DNA from 3 places in the Bradyrhizobium sp. 154 genome. Region 2 is predicted to be linked to each of the others. Evidence: predicted binding sites of a transcription regulator. Region 2 holds the regulator's gene; each other region holds the start of a gene.
The links. The regulator LexA, encoded in region 2, represses DNA repair genes until DNA is damaged. The targets are predictions, from matches to a motif close to TGTTCNNNNTGTGTTCNG.
Positions count from the first base shown of each region.

Region 1: a site for LexA is predicted at 5,260-5,277, ahead of recA (recombinase RecA). Genes of this name have one in related genera too.
Region 3: a site for LexA is predicted at 3,121-3,138, ahead of ruvC (crossover junction endodeoxyribonuclease RuvC). Genes of this name have one in related genera too.

Region 1 is NZ_JADPKG010000122.1:16,578-23,214, forward strand. It holds gene IVA92_RS33340 (pyrroloquinoline quinone-dependent dehydrogenase) at 1-1,452, shown strand, start outside; gene IVA92_RS33345 (PaaI family thioesterase) at 1,498-1,962, opposite strand; gene IVA92_RS33350 (hypothetical protein) at 2,334-2,627, shown strand; gene IVA92_RS33355 (hypothetical protein) at 2,734-2,988, shown strand; gene IVA92_RS33360 (hypothetical protein) at 2,985-3,230, opposite strand; gene IVA92_RS33365 (hypothetical protein) at 3,380-3,568, opposite strand; gene IVA92_RS33370 (DUF2798 domain-containing protein) at 3,774-4,031, shown strand; gene IVA92_RS33375 (hypothetical protein) at 4,805-4,972, opposite strand; gene recA (recombinase RecA) at 5,369-6,457, shown strand.
Region 2 is NZ_JADPKG010000118.1:57,510-64,146, forward strand. It holds gene IVA92_RS32530 (ComEC/Rec2 family competence protein) at 1-1,853, shown strand, start outside; gene IVA92_RS32535 (hypothetical protein) at 1,992-2,426, opposite strand; gene lexA (transcriptional repressor LexA) at 2,965-3,666, opposite strand; gene glp (gephyrin-like molybdotransferase Glp) at 3,844-5,055, opposite strand; gene IVA92_RS32550 (hypothetical protein) at 5,277-5,483, opposite strand; gene IVA92_RS32555 (HAD-IA family hydrolase) at 5,645-6,268, opposite strand; gene IVA92_RS32560 (alpha-hydroxy acid oxidase) at 6,285-6,637, opposite strand, start outside.
Region 3 is NZ_JADPKG010000105.1:8,571-15,207, forward strand. It holds gene IVA92_RS26085 (metallophosphoesterase) at 1-747, opposite strand, end outside; gene ruvB (Holliday junction branch migration DNA helicase RuvB) at 897-1,928, opposite strand; gene ruvA (Holliday junction branch migration protein RuvA) at 1,949-2,566, opposite strand; gene ruvC (crossover junction endodeoxyribonuclease RuvC) at 2,563-3,090, opposite strand; gene IVA92_RS26105 (YebC/PmpR family DNA-binding transcriptional regulator) at 3,314-4,060, opposite strand; gene IVA92_RS26110 (methyl-accepting chemotaxis protein) at 4,282-6,030, shown strand; gene IVA92_RS26115 (methyl-accepting chemotaxis protein) at 6,138-6,637, shown strand, end outside.

The DNA of each region.
Region 1 (6,637 bases), on a different contig from region 2:
GCGGTCGGCCGCGGTGTCGTCGTGGTCGGGTCTGCAATCGGTGACAACCGCCGCGTCGACGCGCCGAGCGGCCAGGTGCGAGCGTTCGATGCGCGAACCGGCCAGCCACGCTGGACCTTCGAGCCGCTCAAGCGCGATGGCATCGAAGCCGGTCACGCCAATGTCTGGGCGCCGATGTCGGTCGACGACAGGCGCGGATTCGTGTTCCTGCCGACGTCGTCGCCCTCGCCGGATTTCTGGGGCGGTAGGCGGCCGGGCAATAACGAGCACGCCAATTCGGTAGTCGCGCTGCAGATTGAGACCGGCGAGCTCGTATGGGCCTTTCAGACCGTGCATCACGACGTTTGGGACTACGATCTGCCGGCGCAACCGACGCTGGCGCGCCTCGACATTGGTGATGGCGAGCGCGACGTCGTGATCCAGCCGACCAAGCTGGGTTTCGTCTTCGTGCTCGATCGCGACACCGGCAAGCCGGTGTGGCCCGTCGAGGAGCGCGCCGTGCCGCAGGGCGGCGCGGAAGGTGAAGCGCTATCACCAACGCAGCCATTCCCGACGCATGTACCGCCACTAACGTCGCAGACGATCTCGACCGACGATGCGCTCTCGCTAATACCTGCACTGCGTCGCTCGTCCTGCGAGCGCCAATTCGCGGAGGCTCACAATGAGGGCCTGTTCACGCCGCCTTCCGTGCAGGGCACGCTGTTGTTTCCGTTCACCGGTGGCGGGGTGAACTGGGGCAGTGCGGCCTTCGATCCGGTCAGCCAGGTCCTCTACGCCAACACCAGCCGCGCCGTTCATCTCATCAAGCTGATTCCGCGCGCGGACGCCGTCGGGTTCAATCCGCCGCCCGGTCACGATTTCGGCCAGCAGCGTGGCACGCCGTTCGCGATGACGCGCGCCATGGTGACGTCGCCGCTCGGCCTGCTCTGCAACAAGCCGCCATGGGGCGAGATGGTCGCGGTTGATCTGAAGGCCGGAAAAATCCTCTGGCGCTCGACGGTCGGCACCACCGAGGATCTTGCGCCGCTCGGCGTGCCGCTGCCCTGGGGCGCGCCGCTCGTCAACGGGCTCGCGGTCACCGCAGGCGGGCTCGTCTTCACCGGAGCGATGGACGCCTATTTGCGCGCCTTCGATGCGCGGAGCGGCAGGGAGCTGTGGCAGGGCCGGTTGCCCGTCCCGGGCGTCGCCAACCCCATGACCTATCTCTGGCAGGGGGAGCAATATGTCGCGATCGGCGCCGGCGGCCACTCCGAGGCAGGCACGTCGATCGGCGACAGCGTCGTTGCGTTTCGTCTGGCGCGGCCGGGCGAGGGACCGTCATTGTGGTCACGCACCGTCGATCGTCCCGGTGGACGTTTCTTTGCGGCGTCCTCGGCGATCGCGCTCGCGGTCGTCGCGCTTGTGATCACGGGCCTGCGCTGGCGCCGCCGCCATCGTGTCACGCGATCATGATCGTGTTGTGGAGGCGATGCGAACGATCGTTCACATCGCGCGCGCTCACCCTGGCAGCATCGCGAACGCGCTCGACACCATCGCAACCGGCTTGTTGTCGAAGGCCGAGAGCAGCGTGACGCGGCCGAAGCTCATGGTGCGGCCGAGCCGCACCACGCGCGCGTCCGCCAGCACGTCCGACGAGGAGGCTGCGCGCATGAAATGCGTGGTTTGGTCGACCGTGGTCATCGGACGATAGCCGCGGTTGGCGGCGAGGATCGCGATCACCATCGCGGTGTCGGCGAGCGCCATCAGCGCCTGGCCGCAGACCACGCCGCCGTTCCGGCACAGCCGTTCCGAGAACGGCATGCGCAGGAGCGCGCCCGGCTGCCAGTCCGGCGCATTCGCTGGCTGTGCGTGCTCGATGCGCTCGACCGAGAGGTCGAGATCCTGGACCCAGGGTGCAAAGACCTCGCCGAGGATGCGTTTCGCATCGGTGATGCCGAACTCGGCGTCTGGCTGCGTTTGCATTGCTGTCGTTCCCTCCATTGTTGCCGGATGTTTCGTCTCATTCTGCGCGCATCGGCGCGGCAAAGTCACCGGGTCTGCTGCCGGCCGCGTCGGCTTGAAAATGCCCGACTTTGCCCGATATGATGGCCTTGCTTGGGTACGGGTGGATGATGTTGCGTCGATGTGTCCTGGTCTTTTGTCTGGCCGCGCTCGGCCTTGCGCTGAACGGCTGCACCAGATGCGGCCCGATCTGGGACGACTGGCTGCATGCGCCGAAATCGTGCAGATCGGACCGGATCTAGCGGCTATGCGGCCCTGAGCTTGCGGTCGGCCGCCACAAGGACGACAAGGCGCGGGCGATCCGCGCTTCGTGGATGATCAAGGAGTGAATGATGAAGCTTTTCCGTTTGGCCGCGGTGCTGGCCGTGCTGGCGGGACCGGCCTATGCGCAAATGCCCAACCTCAATTTGCTGCAGGACGGTCCGAGCAAGAGCCCCGAGGAGAAGGCCGCAGAAGCCGAACGTGAAAAGGCCTACAAGGAGACACTGAAGAAGATTCCGGACTCCAAGGCCTCCAACGATCCCTGGGGCGGCATGCGCTCCGATCCGCCGAAGCAGTCGGCGGCGCCGAAGGCCTCGGCCGCGACCAGTGCGCCGAAGAAGAAATCCGGCACGGCTGCCAATTGACCTTCCGCCGGTCGGAGGCGGTAGACGCCTCCGGCCGGGGACTCCTCTTTGCCCCACAGGCCTCCTACATCTCGCAAGAGCGTATTTGCGTAGAGGAGGGCGGCACATGGCCGATCGTCCGCGGGATCTCGCCGAACGGATGGCGCGCCGGCGCAAGATGGGCGGCAAGCCGGACCATGCAACCGGCGACGGCTATCTGCGCGAGACCTTCACGCTGCCGCGCGCAGCGGCACGGGCGAGGGCGGAGGCCTTCTTCGCCCGCTACCCCAAGGCGGGCTATATGAGCGCAGTCGAGAGCTGGCGCGAATTGCCCGGCGGCGACATCGAATTCACCATGCGGCGGCTGCCCAGCGCGGATTAGGGTCTCACCTTTTCGAGCGTTTCTGCGACGATGCGGATCCGGAATACGGGCTCCTTGGCCTCGTCCAGCAGCTCCATGTGCCATTCGGAATTTTCCTGGAGCTTGCGGGCGATCCCGGCGGCCATGTCGGCGCAGACGCTGGTCATCTCCTTCCAGGCCGAATCGCGATCGGCAAATTCGCTCGCCTGGTCCGCGCATCCTGAATAGCGGCCGTTCCGGATTCGAAAGAAGTAGAGCGGCATGGCTGGCACCGATCACGCGTGACGGCCCAACCCCCAAGGCCACGGGCGCGCAGTGCAATCCCAAACCCCGATCAGATCAATTCCGGGCGGCTACGGGATACGCCCGTCGCGAGCGCCGCACCAGCCGCTGATCTCACCGGCGGTCTTGCTCAGGCCGTCTTGCGCTCGATCGCCTTGAGCTCGCGGTCGATGCGCAGCTGCACCCGGCGAATCGCCAACAGGTCGATCTTCGTCTCGGTTCGGCCGGTCTTGATCTGCTCACCGATGCGGAATCGCCAGTGCCAGATTCCGGGAATTGCCGTCTTGGCGACGGTGAATTCGACACCCCTGTGATTCATGGTCACCTCCCACGATTCACTTTCCATGCCTGCAGCATGTTGGGCGCCATCATATTCCGGGGACAAGCAAATCTGCCGGTAAACCCATCGTGGCCTCGCGCGCGGGAAGGGAACTCTGTTCATGGTCGGAGAACCACGGAGTCCACCGCGCCGGCGGCATGTGCCTTGCTTGGCCTCATGACGGCACGCAAACCATGGGCGCCTCATGCTCGGCATTCCCCGCCGCTACTCCCATTTTGTCTTCGGTATCATCCAGTCCGGATTAACCTCGCTGATCGCGGCCGGCATCGCCAGCCTTCCCGCGGGGAGCGCGATGGTCTTCCTCGGGCACTGGGTGGTGTCGTGGCTGATCGCATGGGCCGCGATGCTGCCGATCGTGCTGCTGGCTGCGCCCGCGATCCGCGCCGTCTCGCTGCGGCTGACGAGCGAGGAGAAGGACCTGCGAACCGGCCGGCAGGCATGAAAAAACCCCGCCTGGGGAGAGCCAAGCGGGGGAGAAAGTTGTTGGAGGCTGAGGTGCTGGGCTGCAACACCATAGCCAAGCGACCCTAGCCGGTTCGGCTTACGACAGCCTGACAGGGCCAAATCGAGGCCGGTCGGCAATCGCCTTCGCCCATGGGCCGCAAACAGAAGACCCCGCTCGAGGGAGCGGGGTCGTCGGCCGGGTATGGAGGCCCAGTGTTGGTCCACCGAGCACGACGAGAATAGGCGATCAGGCTGACACGCGCCTGACGGGTGTCAGTGAAAGTCGCGGTCGCGAGGCCGCAGACTGGCCCCGCGCCTGTCCCAATTTCGACATCCGGCCGCACAACTGGCGACACACGGGTCGGCAAGATTCCACACCGTCCGGCGCGCCATGGGGGAACGTGGCACGGCGGCAACGGGGTGGCATCATGGATAACGTAGAGCGGTCATTCGCCGCCGCGACGGCGGCTGGCTTCGTCGTGCTGGTGATCAGCCTCGTGCTGCTGGCGGTGCTGTAAGGCAGCGCAAGCGCAGGTGCGGGGAGGGACCGGGGTCCGTATCGTCGCGGTTTGCCGATGATGAACCGGCGCTTTGTCCTTCAAAAATGGAAAAACAACCCCATGCACAGTAGGCCGTGGGATGATTTCGTCATTCCATCAATGACTTACATGAGGTATTTGGATACCTTAATCGAGCGAGAAGCGCATCCCGACGCGCGATGTTGGTCCCTTCGGGTTCACGGTAGCCGTGCGCAGCGGGCCCTGGCGAGCGCTAGTGGAGCTTGATCTCGTCCAGGGGCAGCCGCAGCTCGGCGGCGCGCTCGTCGCGGTCCTTCTTGCGGAACGCGTTCTCCTTGCGCTGGAACTTGATCATCTCCTCCTGCGCGGCCTTTAGGAGTGGATTGCGCCTGATGGCGTCGCGGTGTGTGTCTTCAGTCATGGGCAGAGGCTCCGGAGGTGCAGTCTCGTCCCGAAGAAGACCACAGAGACCGCGAAAAGGTTCGGTGCCTCAGGATTAAGGATTTGTGACGGCCAGAGATCCTGGAAGGGCAGATTAGGACAGGAATACGAACGGTAGTTGCCCGGAATCCACTTGGCATTGTGATACCGGTACGGTGGCTCCCGCCGGGGCTGGCATTTCATCCCGAAACGAGATTGCAACCGGCAAAGGGGTCGCTGAAAGGCGGCCCCTTTTCGATTTAGGAGAGTGAATTAGGGACCCTCGCAAAGAACATATTGCGAACCTAGAACAAATGGGGTACATTGCTTTTATTGTCGGCCCGCCTCTCAATCGTTTGTCCCCCTAGCGAATCCTCGCCATAAGGAGCACGACCCAATGTCCGCCACTGCCCTGCGTATCGTCGAAGGATCTTCCATGGACAAGAGTAAAGCCCTGGCTGCCGCGCTCTCCCAGATCGAGCGCCAGTTCGGCAAGGGCTCGGTGATGAAGCTCGGCAAGAACGACCGGTCCATGGACATCGAGGCGGTGTCATCGGGCTCGCTCGGGCTCGATATCGCGCTCGGCATCGGCGGCCTGCCGAAGGGGCGCATCGTCGAGATCTACGGGCCGGAATCCTCGGGCAAAACCACGCTGGCGCTGCATACGGTGGCGGAAGCGCAGAAGAAGGGCGGCATCTGTGCCTTCATCGACGCCGAGCACGCGCTCGACCCGGTCTATGCCCGCAAGCTGGGCGTCAACATCGACGAGCTCCTGATCTCGCAGCCCGACACCGGCGAGCAGGCGCTGGAGATCTGCGACACTTTGGTGCGCTCCGGCGCGGTCGACGTGTTGGTGATCGATTCGGTCGCAGCGCTCGTGCCGAAGGCCGAGCTCGAGGGCGAAATGGGCGATGCGCTGCCGGGTTTGCAGGCCCGCCTGATGAGCCAAGCGCTGCGCAAGCTCACGGCCTCTATCAACAAGTCCAATACCATGGTGATCTTCATCAACCAGATCCGCATGAAGATCGGTGTGATGTACGGTTCGCCCGAGACCACGACCGGGGGCAACGCGCTGAAGTTCTACGCCTCCGTCCGGCTCGACATCCGCCGCATCGGCGCTATCAAGGAGCGCGACGAAGTCGTCGGCAATACCACCCGCGTCAAGGTGGTGAAGAACAAGCTGGCGCCGCCGTTCAAGCAGGTCGAGTTCGACATCATGTACGGCGAGGGCGTCTCCAAGATGGGCGAGATCCTCGATCTCGGCGTCAAGGCCGGCATCGTCGAAAAGTCCGGCGCCTGGTTCTCCTATGACAGCCAGCGCCTCGGCCAGGGCCGCGAGAACGCCAAGGCGTTCCTGAAGGCCAATCCCGACATCACCGCCAAGATCGAGACCTCGATCCGCCAGAACTCCGGCCTGATCGCCGAGCAGATTCTCGCCGGCACCCCCGAGCGCGACGCCGACGGCGAGGAGCCGACGGAGGAGTAAGACTTACCGCGAAGAATTTTGGCGAGGAGCGGGCGCTGAGGACGTTGAGTTGCCGACGTCGTCAGCGCCCGTTTCGTTTTGTGTTGTCGTGATCGGGTAGTGTGATGAAGCGTCTGATCCTGACCAGTTCGTCGGGCTTTGCTCTCGCCAGATCGAGCTGGCCGAATTCGTCATAATGTT
Region 2 (6,637 bases):
ACGTCGAGACCCGCGACATCCGCGAGCGCACGGATCGCTTCGTGCTGCGCGTCACCGCCATGGAGGCGCAGCGCAGCGACGTCAGGCTCGAGCGCGTCCGCCTCTCGGTGCGCAAGGGGATGGCACCGCAGGTCGGCAGTTTCGTGCAGCTGAAGGCGCGCTTGATGCCGCCGATCTCTCCCGTGCGCCCGGGTAGCTACGATTTCTCCCGCGACATGTTCTTTCAAGGCATCGGCGCCTCCGGTTTTGCAATGGGCGCGATTACGGTGGCAGCCCCGCAGGAGACCGGCGGCTTGCGGCTGCGCTACGCAGCCTTCACGCAGGGCTTGCGTGATGCGATCGACGCACGCATCCGTGCGACGCTCGAGGGCGACAACCGTGCGATCGCGACCGCGCTGCTCACCGGACGGCGCGATGCCATCACCACGCCCGTCAACGACGCCATGTTCATCTCGGGGCTTGGCCATGTGCTGTCGATCTCCGGCTATCACATGGCGGTCGTCGCCGGTGTCGTGTTTTTCGCGGTGCGCGCCCTGCTGGCCTTGATCCCGGGGCTGGCGGCGGGATTTGCCATCAAGAAATGGTCAGCGGCCGCCGCGCTGGTGGCGGCTGCGTTCTACCTGCTGCTGTCAGGCGCGGAGGTCGCCACGCAACGCTCGTTCTTCATGACGGCGGTGGTGCTGATCGCGGTCATGGTCGATCGCCGCGCTATCACCTTCCGCACGCTGGCCGTGGCGGCACTGATCGTGCTCGCGGTCGCGCCGGAAGCGCTGGTGCATCCGAGCTTTCAAATGTCCTTCGCCGCAACGCTCGGGCTCGTGGCGCTGGTGCAGATCGGCATGCCGAACCTGTTTGCCTCGCCCGATCATTCCGCGACGGCCCGTATCGCGCTGTGGGGCGGCCGCGAGATCGCGATGCTATTCCTGGCCTCGCTGATCGCAGGACTTGCGACCACGCCCTATGCCGCCTTCCACTTCCATCGCGTCACCCCGTTCGGCGTGCTCGCCAATCTCGGCGCGATGCCGGTGGTCTCGGCACTGGTGATGCCGGCTGGCCTGTTGGGACTGCTCGCGGCTCCCTTTGGGCTTGACAGCGTGTTCTGGTGGCTGATGGGGATCGGCATCGACTGGATGGTCGCGGTGTCGCGCTGGGTGGCGGCACTGCCGGGTGCAGTCGGCCGGATCCCTGCCTTCGGCACCGCGCCGCTGATCGCGGCAAGCCTCGGGATCATCTTGATGGGCCTGTTGCGCACGCCCTTGCGCTGGTCTGGCGCCTTGGTGCTGCTGGCCGCCATCGCGTGGGGCCTGTCGGTGCGGCAGCCCGACATCCTGATTGCCGGGGACGGCGCCAGCGTCGCGGTGCGGGGCAGGGACGGGCAGTTGCATGTGATCCGGGCGAGCAAGGATGGCTTTCTGCTCAAAGAGTGGTTAGCTGCCGACGCCGATCCGCGCGATGCCGGGAGTAGCTCGCTGGCTGACGGCGTGTCGTGCGACGAGTCCGGCTGTGTGACGCCGCTTGCCGACGGTCGGCTGGTCGCGCTTTCACTGCGCATCGATGCGCTGGCTGAGGATTGCAGTCGCGCCGCGCTGGTGGTCACGACGCGCCCCGCGCCGCCCGATTGCGCGGCGATGGTGGTCGACCGGCAGCGTCTCACCAGCCAGGGCGCGCTGGCGTTGACGCAGCGTGGTGACGGCTTTGCGATACAGGCGGTGAGAGCAAGAGGCACAAGCCGTCCCTGGTTGCCGGCCGGCGCCGGCGAGGGTGATTTCGATGGGAGCCTTGTGCCGAGGACGGCCGCGGCCCGCAACCGGGATGCAACGCCGGCGGAGACCGACTTGCAGGTCGACGATTAGGGGCCGGACGATTAAAAACAAATGCGAAGAGTAGGTCCGGGTCCGACCGGACTCCGCAGCACACAAATTATACCATCTCGCCGGCCTCGGCCGGCGATGGCATTTCAATCCTGGCCCGACCCCGCGGGCGGGGACGGCTCAGCCAATCGGCAGGCGCGTGATCGTCGACCGGCTATCGGCAACGATCTGCGGCTTGTGCTCGCGCTCGCTGACCGGCTGCGTCACCGGCAATTGCAGCACGGTTGCGCGCTGGCCTTCGACGAGCTGCGTCACCAGCACGTATTTGCCGTCGGGGAATTCGATCGCGTCATGATGGCGGTCGGGTATGTGCGGATCGATCTTGCCGAACTTGCCGACGCGGGAGTTGATGGTGCGCGTCCAGATCCAGCGATTATCGTAACGGACGTTGTCGGCGAAGGCGAGCTCCGTTCCCGGCAGCAGGCAGACGGCCACGGTCGGATCGGCCGCGGAAGCAAAGCCGCGCGTTGAGGTGCCGCGGAACGTTGTCGACACGATCGTCTCGCCGACTTCGGCGGGGCGAGATGCAACGGCATGCAGGCTGTAGTCACACATCGGGTGCTCCTCATTCGAAGATAGCAACCCGCGCCTCCTTCGGAGGCGCAAGCCTCTATCAGAGTGGAAGCACGTAACGCTCTGCTCGGTTGTGGGCAAATCTGCGGCTGGCGTTGCCGGACACGATCACATTATCTTTCCCGAAGTCATAGGAACAAAGCTCGCTTCAGTGCATTCGGCGGATGCGAGCGCCCGTGGCCTGCGGGCGCCGAGAGGGGGAATGTGGCCAGCTTCGCCGTGGCTGTCGGTTGATGGGAGTTTAGGCGTTGCGGAATAGCTCGCTCCCTACGTGCGCAGATTGCGTGCATGGTGCTGCAATTGAGTTGCGAATGCTTGCGCGAGCACGCTGCGAAGGCGCTTAAAGCGATCCTGCGCACGATCTCTTCACAAGCGATGCGTGCTTGGAGCCGCATGCCGAGGATGGAGCGCCGGAGAGAGGGGCCGGATAATCTGCGCAAGACCAAAAGACTATCCAGCTGGAGCGGACCATCGTCCGCTCCAATCGGAATCATTGGTATCGAATGACCGCTGGCCCGTCTCAGTACTTGCGGTACAGCCCGATCAGCTTGCCCTGAATCTTCACCCGGTTCGGCGGCAGGATGCGCACCTCGTAGGCGGCATTGGCGGGCTCGAGCGCGATCGACGCCCCCCGGCGACGAAAGCGCTTGAGCGTCGCTTCCTCGTCGTCGATCAGGGCCACCACGATGTCGCCGGTATCGGCGCTCTCGTTACGCTGGATCAGCGCCATGTCGCCATCGAGAATGCCGGCTTCGACCATCGAATCGCCGCGCACTTCGAGTGCGTAGTGTTCGCCCGAGCCGAGCATGTCGGGCGGCACGCTAATGGTGTGACTGCGGGTCTGCAACGCTTCGATCGGCGTGCCGGCCGCGATGCGACCCATCACGGGCACCGCAACGGGACGCTCGCCTTCGTCCGCGGAAGAACTGGAGCTCGCGCGCACCTTGCCGAGATTGCCCTCGATGACGCTCGGCGTGAAGCCGCGGCGGCTGCCGGCGGCGGCCTGGAGCTCGGGCAGCTTGATCACCTCGATGGCGCGGGCGCGGTTGGGCAGGCGGCGGATGAAGCCGCGCTCCTCGAGCGCGGTGATCAGGCGATGGATGCCCGATTTCGAGCGCAGGTCGAGCGCATCCTTCATCTCGTCGAAGGAGGGCGGCACGCCACTTTCCTTCAGACGTTCGCTGATGAACCGCAGAAGCTCGTATTGTTTGCGCGTTAACATCTCGACCAAAGTCCCCCGGTTGATGTCGTTCGATTCCGAGACGCTAAATTGGAGCGGTGAACCGCTACATGCTCGAAACAAATCATGAACGGACACTATATGTTCGATATGTGTTCCGCAACTGCTTAATTTACCGTGAACGGGACAAAGTTCGCGGAACGCGTGTGGTGGATGCGTTCAGACGGGCAGGCGCAGGACCTCGCAAGGCGAGCCGGCTTCTGCCTTCGGAGCGAACGGTGCGCGGACGAGAAGTGCCTGTGCTGCAGCGAGATTCGCAAGCAGCGAGGAATCCTGGTGTTTGACGGGAAGGGCCACCAACGTGCCATCGTCGCGCGTCTCCAGATGTGCGCGCAGATAGTCCGCGCGCATATCGTTTGCATCCACATCGCGGCCGAGCACGGCGCGTTCTTGTCGGTGATGAATCATGGATCGTCCCGACAAGGCGCGAATCAGCGGCACCAGGAACAGGAAGGCGCACACGTAGGATGACACAGGATTGCCCGGCAGGCCGATCACGCGCATCGCGCCGAGCCGCCCATGCATCATCGGCTTGCCCGGGCGCATCGCGATCTTCCAGAACGCCATCGCGATGCCTTCGTCCCTCAACGCCTGCTGGACCAGATCATGGTCGCCGACCGACGCGCCGCCGCTCGTGACCAGGATCTCGGCGCCGCTCTCGCGGGCGCGGCGGATGCCGGCAGTGGTGGCCTCCAGCGTATCGGCGGCAATGCCGAGGTCGATGGTATCGGCCCCCTCGCTGCGGGCGAGCGCGTGCAGGGCATAGCCGTTGGAATAGACGATCTGGCCGTGAGCGGGTGTGGTTCCCGGCATGACCAGCTCGTCGCCGGTGGCGAGGATCGCGACCTTCGGACGGCGGCAGACGGCAAGCTGCGGATGATTCATGGCGGCGGCGAGCGCGAGATCGCGCTCGGTGAGACGGGTTCCCTTGCGCAGGAGCACGTCTCCTTCGGAGAAGTCGACGCCCGCGGGGCGGATGTGGCGGCCGGCAATCGCGGCTTCCTTGATCGTGATGCGCTTGCCGTCCGCAACCGTGTCCTCCTGGATCACGACCGCGTCGGCACCGTTGGGAATGACGCCGCCGGTGAAGATCCGCACGGCTTCGCCGGGGCCCAGCGTTCCCGCGAACGGACGACCCGCCGCCACTTCGCCAATCAAGGTGAGCGTACTATCGAGCTTTGTTGCATCGCTCGCGCGCACCGCGTAGCCGTCCATCGCCGACATTGCTTCCGGCGGCTGTGTGCGCAGCGCCGGGACATCGCGTGCGAGCACGCGATGATAGGCCTCGTTGAGGGAAACCATCGCTTCAGGCAGCGGCTCCGCACCCGCCAGCACCGCGGCAAGCGCGTCAGAAACCGGCATCAGGGCCAAGGGCGGAAACTCCTGCTGAGCATATCGGCAATGGGCGGCGAAAGTTCTAGCCGAGTGCAGGCGCGAGGCAAAGGCGCCGACAGGATGATTTATCCTGCGTGATCTCCGTCATGAAGAATCGTGCTCAGACCGGTCACGGCATGATCCGGAAGGCGAGACAGACCGGTACGAGGATAGCCATGGCGAGGACGAGAAGGATGAGCGCCACGGCCGGCATCGGATCAACTCTGCGTCTGTTCGCCCGAACTGACGCTGGATGTCACGTCCGGAGCTTTGGGGCTTTGATCCTTGTCCGGCAGCGGATCGGCCTGCGACTTTAGGTCGGCGGCCTTGCTGATCAGCTTGGCGGAGAGGCGCGAATCCGAAGTTGTCTTGGCGAATTCGAGCAGCAAGGAGGCTTGCTTTGTGAGGTAGGCTTTGCCCAGCACGAGAATAAGTCCGATGTAGACGTCCCAACGGACTCATAGAGTCCGGAGGGAGGTATTCCGTTCCCGGAACTCTGTACAAAAATGTACAAAGTGAATTGGTTCCATACCCGAGCGGATTTGGGTGCCCGAAACCCGACCCCGATCCTGTTCGGCATCGGTGGTCAAATTCCCAACGCTAGCAAGGCGTTGCCGACATCACCGGGCGAGGTGACATGCACCGCCGTCAGTCCACGCGCTCGCGCCCCCTCGACGTTCTCGGCCAGGTCGTCGAAGAAGACGATTCGGCTGGCTGGCACGCCGATCGCCGCCACGACATGATCGAACGCCTCCGCATCCGGTTTGCGCAGGCCGATGCTGGACGACAGATAGAGCTCGCGGAAATGCCCGAGCACGCCGGCATATTCCTTCGAAAAATAGTCGACATGCGGCCGATTGGTGTTGGAGAAGGCATAGAGCGGCATCTGCTTCGCCGCGCGCGGCAAGAGCTCGGCGATCTCAGGCATCTCGCCGGCGAAGATCGCGTTCCATCCCTCCAGAAACTGCGCGTCGGAAATGCCGATCCCGAGCGATGAACGCAGCGATTGGAAATAATCCTCGTCGCCGATCTTGCCGACCTCGTGCAGCCGGTAGGCCTCGTCACGCACATAGCGCGCGACGATGGCCTCGGGCTGGCAGCCGGCATGCCCCGCCCAGCAGGCGATCGCCTTGGAGAAATCGATATCGAGCACCACGCGGCCGAGATCGAACAGGAGCGCATCGGCGCTGCCGGGGGAGAGTGAGGTCATCGTGTTCTTTCACATTTCAGTATCGGTAGGGCTCGTGGTCGAACAGCGGGAACGCGCTGAACACGCTCGGCGCATTCGTTGCGGTCGCCTGATGCAGGCAGGATTTGTCGATTTCGGCGAACGAGGTGGCACCCAAGAGGCCGAGGCAGCGCAGCACTTCGTCCTCCAGCAATTCCAGCATTCGCATCACGCCGGCTTCGCCGGCCGCCGCCAGCGCCCAGCATTGCAGCCGGCCGATGCCGACGATGTCGGCGCCGGCCGCGATCGCCTTGACGATGTCGGTGCCGCGGCAGAAGCCGCCATCGACCATGATCTTGGCGCGGCCCTTCACCGCCTCGACGATTTCAGGCAGCACATGCATGGCGCCGC
Region 3 (6,637 bases), on a different contig from region 2:
CCAGCCAAGCAGGCGCACCTGACCGCCATGGGTATGGCCGGACAGTTGCAGCGCGACGCGCGCCGGGACGCGCGGCGCGATGTTAGGCTCATGCGCGAGCAGGATGATCGGCGCGTCATCCGTGACCTTGGCGAGCGTGGCGTTGAGATCGTCGGCACCGAAGTGCACCATGCTGCGGAAGCGTCGCGCCGGCAGGAAGGCGAGCTGATCGCCGAGACCCGCAAGCCAGAACGGGCGGCCGTCCTTGGTGAGACGCACGACATCGTTCTCGTAGACGGGTATACCGGCCGCTTCCAGCGCCCGATGCGCGATGGTTGGGCCATACCCGGCCCGTTGCACGGTCTTGTCGTCCCAATAATCGTGGTTGCCCATGACGGCGTGAACGCCGAGCGGCGCCCTGAGGCCGCCCAGCACTCTGGCCCATTCGCTCGACGGGATGGTACGGGTGACCTGGTGCAGGCCGGCGACATAGTCGCCGAGCAGCACGATGAGGTCGGCATTCAGCGCGTTGGTGCGGTCGACGATGGCCTCGATCCGCTCCAGCGGCATCCAGGGATCGCAGGCATGGATGTCGGCGATGACGGCGATTTTCAGCGGAAGATCCGTCGGCCATTGCCGCGGCGTCGGATGATAGCGGGTAACGCGGAGCCGCAGCATCGGCTCGACGCCGACACCGTAGGCCGCGGTCGAGGCGCCGAGGGCGGACAGGGCGCCGATGGAACGGATGAAATGACGGCGAGTGATCATGGACGCTCGATGGTGATGCTGGTTCTCGATGCGACCCGATTGGAGCGGAATTGGGGTGCGCTCGTGCAGACCGTCTGCATCTCCGTGCAGGGACCTGCACAAGATTACCGGAAATTCATGAGAACTGGAGCACTTTGCACTTGCGCAAATCAGTCGTCGCTCTCGTCCGAGCCGAACAGGCCGAACTGGGCCGCGTCGCGCGAGGGCTCGGCGAGACCGAGATGACGGAAGGCGTGCGAGGTGAGCAGGCGGCCGCGCGGGGTGCGCTGGAGATAGCCGCACTGGATCAGATAGGGCTCGATGATGTCCTCGATCGCATCGCGCGGCTCGGACAAAGCGGCGGCCATGGTCTCGACGCCGACCGGGCCGCCGCCATAGTTCTGCGCGATGGTCGTGAGGTAGCGGCGGTCCATGGCATCGAGGCCTGCGGCATCGACCTCGAGCGCGCTGAGTGCGTGGTCGGCGATCTTGCGGTCGATCTTGTCGGCATCGGCCGCCGAGGCGAAGTCGCGGACCCGGCGGAGCAGACGGCCCGCGATGCGCGGTGTGCCGCGGGCGCGGCGCGCGATCTCGTTGGCGCCATCGGCGGTCATGCCGACATTGAGCACGCGCGCGCCGCGGCTGACGATGCTTTCCAGTTCTTCAATGGTGTAGAAATTGAGCCGCACCGGAATGCCGAAGCGGTCGCGCAGCGGATTGGTCAGCAGGCCAGCGCGCGTGGTAGCGCCGACGAGGGTGAATTTCGACAGCTCGATCTTCACCGAGCGCGCCGCCGGGCCCTCGCCGATGATGAGGTCGAGCTGAAAGTCCTCCATCGCGGGATAGAGCACCTCTTCCACCGCCGGACTGAGGCGATGGATTTCGTCGATGAAGAGCACGTCGCGCTCTTCGAGGTTGGTGAGGAGAGCGGCGAGATCGCCGGCCTTGGCGATCACCGGCCCCGATGTGGCACGAAAGCCGACGCCCAGCTCCTTCGCCACGATCTGCGCCAGCGTGGTCTTGCCGAGACCCGGGGGACCCACGAACAGCACGTGATCCAGCGCCTCGCCGCGCTTGCGCGCCGCCTCGATGAAGATCGAGAGGTTCTTGCGCGCCTGCTGCTGGCCGACGAAGTCGGACAGCGATTGCGGGCGCAGCGCGGTGTCGCCGACATCATCGCTGCGGCGCTCGGGCGAGACCATGCGATTGGCCTTGGGATCGCTCACTTCGCGAGTTCCTTCAGGCCGAGGCGGATGAGCTGCGCGGTCTCGGCATTCTCGCCCGCACTACGCGAAGCCGACGCAATCGCCGCGGCGGCCTGCGGTTGGCCGTAGCCGAGATTGACCAGTGCGGAGATCGCATCCGCCACGGGGCGCGGCGCGCGCTGGTCGTCGACGGCGCCGGCGAGATGCACCACGGCCGGATCGACATTGGCAAAGGCCGGCGCCTTGTCCTTCAGTTCGGTGACGATGCGCTCGGCGACCTTGGGGCCGACGCCGGGCGTGCGCGCGACCGCCGCCTTGTCGCGGAGCGCGATGGCATTGGCGAGGTCAGCCGGCGACAAGGTGCCGAGCACGGCGAGCGCGACCTTGGCGCCGACGCCCTGCACGGTCTGGAGCAGGCGAAACCATTCACGCTCCTGGTCAGTGCGAAAGCCGAACAGTTTGATCTGGTCCTCGCGGACATAAGTCTCGATCGACAGCACGGCCGCTTCGCCCGGCGACGGCAGATGCTGCAACGTGCGTGACGAGCAATGCACCTGATAGCCAACGCCGCCGACGTCGAGGATGACGAAATCCTCGCCGTAAGTATCGATCAGCCCCTTGAGCTTGCCGATCATATCCCCACGACCTTCAGCCTGAGCGCGGTGCTCTGGCGGTGATGAGCGTGGGTGATGGCGATGGCGAGCGCGTCGGCGGCATCCGCCGACGGCGGCTCGGCCTTGGGCAGCAAAATCTTGAGCATCATCGCGATCTGTTGCTTGTCGGCGTGACCGGCGCCGACCACCGTCTTCTTGACCTGGTTCGGCGCATATTCGGCGACAACGATGCCGAACATTGCGGGCGCCAGCATGGCAACGCCGCGGGCCTGGCCGAGCTTCAGTGTCGCAACGCCGTCCTTGTTGACAAAGGTCTGCTCGACCGCGGCTTCCATCGGCCGGTGATCGGACAGAACGGCCGCGAGCCCCTCATGGATCGCAAGCAGCCGGCTCGCCAACGGCAAGTCGTCCGGCGGTTCCACCGAGCCGCAGGCGACGTAGATCAGACGGTTGCCCTCAGCCTCGATCACGCCCCAGCCGGTGCGGCGCAGGCCGGGGTCGATGCCGATGATGCGAACGGGGCCGCGAATCGGGAGCGCAGTCATGGGCCAGTGATAGCGGCTGGCCGCCCGAAGCGAAACAGAAACAGAACGGAAGTAACAGGGGAAGTGGGATACCGCGGGGCGCACCGCCGCTCAGCACACATTCCGGTGTCATACCCGCGAAGGCGGGTATCCAGTATGCCGCGGCTTATCGGTATTGTTCGAACGTCTCTGGAATACTGGATCGCCCGGTCAAGCCGGGCGACGACAGCGGAGGGTTGAGGGCCTAGCCGCCCATCTTCGCCATCAGCGCGTCCGACACCTCGAAATTGGCGTAGACGTTCTGGACGTCGTCGTGCTCATTCAGCATGTCCATCAATTTGAGCAGCTTCTCGCCGGTCTCGTCGTCGACCGACACCGTGTTCTGCGGCTTCCAGATCAGCGCGGCCTTGCGCGGCTCACCGAACTTGGCTTCCAGCGCCTTGGCGACGTCGCGATAGCTTTCGGTCGAGGCGTAGATCTCGTGTCCGCCCTCGCCGGAGATCACGTCGTCGGCGCCGGCCTCGATTGCCGCGTCCAGCACGGCATCGTCAGACGCGACGCTGCGATCGTATTCGATGATGCCGGTACGGTCGAACATGAAGGAGACCGAGCCGGTTTCGCCGAGATTGCCGCCGGACTTGGTGAAGAAGGAGCGGATATCGGACGCGGCGCGGTTGCGGTTGTCAGTCAGCGCCTCGACGATGACGGCGACGCCGCCGGGGCCGTAGCCCTCGTAGCGGATCTCGTCATAATTCTCGCCCTCGCTGCCGAGCGCCTTCTTGATGGCGCGCTCGATATTGTCCTTCGGCATGTTCTCCTGGCGCGCGGCGATCACGGCGGCGCGCAGGCGCGGGTTCATGGCGGGGTCGGGTGTACCCAGCTTGGCCGCGACGGTGATTTCCCGCGCCAGCTTGCCGAACAGCTTCGACTTCTGGGCATCCTGCCGCCCCTTGCGGTGCATGATGTTCTTGAATTGGGAATGTCCGGCCATGCGTGGTCTCTTGAAGGGTCTTGGGATCGTTCGCCGATGGGTGGGAGGCGCGGCCTTATAGGCCGCCAACCCACCGGAATCAAAGGGATCTGCTGCTCTAAGGTAGCACTGTAAAGGTAGCCGCCGTAATGGCCTCTGCCTAGGTCTCAGGCATCGTTAACCCTGACTTCATTTCAGCCTGCGAAAATAGCGTCCGACCGTCCCCCGACCAGAGAGACCCGATGGCGTTCGGACTATTTCGGAAGCGTCTGCCGGACATGGCTGCGCCTGCGGCAGCCCCGCAGGCTGCGCAACCGGTGGCTCATTCCGAGCCCGCCGGGACCGCCGATGGCGACTCGGCCCGCGAGATCCTGGAACTGCTGGAACTCGAGCTCGGCGCGATGATCCGGCAGCTCGAGCGCGCCGCCAATTCGGTGGCCGGCGGCGCCGAGGCGACCGCGGCAACCCTTGCCGCCATTCGCGACCGCACCGACGCCCTGACCGGCCGCACCAACGCGGCGCAATCGACCGCCTCGACCTTCGCCCATGCCGCCGACAAGTTCACGCAGTCCGCACTGGGAATCGGAGCGCAGGTTCGCGAGGCAGGCAAGCTCGCCGACGAGGCCAGCGCCGCCGCGCAGGAAGCCCGCGCCAATGTCGATCGCCTGCGCGAGTCCTCCGCCGCCATCGGCAATGTCGTCAATCTGATCGCGCAGATCGCACGGCAGACGACGCTGCTCGCGCTCAACTCGACCATCGAGGCCGCGCGCGCCGGCGCGGCCGGCAAAGGCTTTGCAGTTGTCGCGACGGAAGTGAAGGCGCTCGCAGTGCAGACCCAGGGCGCGACCGAAGAGATCACCAAAAAGATCGATGCACTCCAGCGCGACGCCGCCGGCTCTGCGGATGCCGTGCACCGCATCTCGCAGGCGATCGAGGCGATCCGCCCGGTGTTCGAGACCGTCAACGGCGCCGTCGCCGAGCAGAACGCCACCACCAGCGAAGTCTCCGGCAACGCTGCCAGCGCCTCAGACTTCATCGTCTCGGTCGGCGAGAGCGCGGCCGAGATCGATGCAGCCACCAAAGCGGCCGAGACCCATGGCGAGAACGTCGCCAGCGCCGGCCGCGCCGTTACTACCTTCGCGCAAAAGCTGAAGTCGCGTTGCGCCGTGCTGCTCCGCCAGAGCGAGCACGATGACCGCCGCAAGACCGAGCGCTTGCCCTGCCATCTCAAGTTCGAAACCGCGCGCGGCGTGATGCCAGTCTACGAGATCGCGATGGACGGCGTGCTGATCGGCGGCGCGGACGCAGGCCGGCTTGCGCCGCAAGCGCTGGTCGAAGGCACCCTCGAGAACGTCGGCGCCTGCCGCCTGCGCGTGGTCGAGCAATCCAAAGCCGGCGCCCGCGCGCAATTCGTCGGCCCCAATGCCGAGCTCCGCGAGAAGATCGAGGACAGGCTGTGGTCGATCCATGAGGAGAACACGGAGTTCGTCACCCGTGCCATGGAAGCCGGCAACGCCCTGACGAAGATATTCGAGCAGGCGGTCGCGCGCGGCGAGGTCAAGATCGACGACCTTTTCGACACCGACTATGTAGAAATTGCGGGCACCGATCCGCAGCAATATCGCACAAGTTATCTGGACTGGGCCGACCGCGCGCTACCGCCGTTCCAGGAGGCATTCCTGGCAAAGGACCAGCGCATGGCGTTCTGCGCCATGGTTGATCGCAACGGCTTCCTGCCGGTGCACAACAAGATCTATTCGCATCCGCAGCGGCCGGGCGAGGTGGCCTGGAACACTGCCAACAGCCGCAACCGGCGGATATTCAACGATCCGGCGGGGCTCGCCGCCGCGCGCAACCTGCGCTCGTACCTGGTCCAGAGCTATGCGCGCGACATGGGCAACGGAAACACCGTGATGATGCGGGAGATCGACGTCCCCATCCGGGTGCAGGGCCGGCACTGGGGCGGATTCAGGACGGCCTACAAATTGTAGTGCACACTCAGGCAAGACGGCAGGCGCGAATCATCCTTTAAAGCTGAAGCTGGAATGGGAATGCCGCCGTGAGCCGGCGAACGGCTCTCCTTGAGGACTCATCGCACATGTCCGCCGTACAACTTGCAGTCATGGACACCGGCTCCAACCGGACGCTGGCCGAACGGCTCATCGACCAACTCGCCGATCGCATCGGCGGCCTCGGCGTGGAACTCGCCGACATCGCCGGCAATGTCCAGGAAGTCGCAAGCCGCGTCGCCAACCAGTCGGAACGGTTTCACCACCTCCAGAAGACGGCCGAGACGATGGTCTCGGCCAACCACGAAATCGCCAACGCATCTCAGGCAGTGCAAACGACGTCGTCCGCCGCGGCCGACGAGATCGCGCAGTCGCGCAGCGCAGTCGATACCGCCGTCAGCCACATCTCCGAGCTCGTCGCCGCGGTGGAGCGGATCGAGGCGCGATTGAGCGCCGTCGGCTCGGCGCTGGCCCAGGTCGCAAAGGTCTCCGGCTCGATCGAGGCGATCGCCAAGCAGACCAATCTGCTCGCGCTGAACGCAACGATCGAAGCCGCGCGCGCCGGCAATGCCGGCCGCGGCTTCGCCGT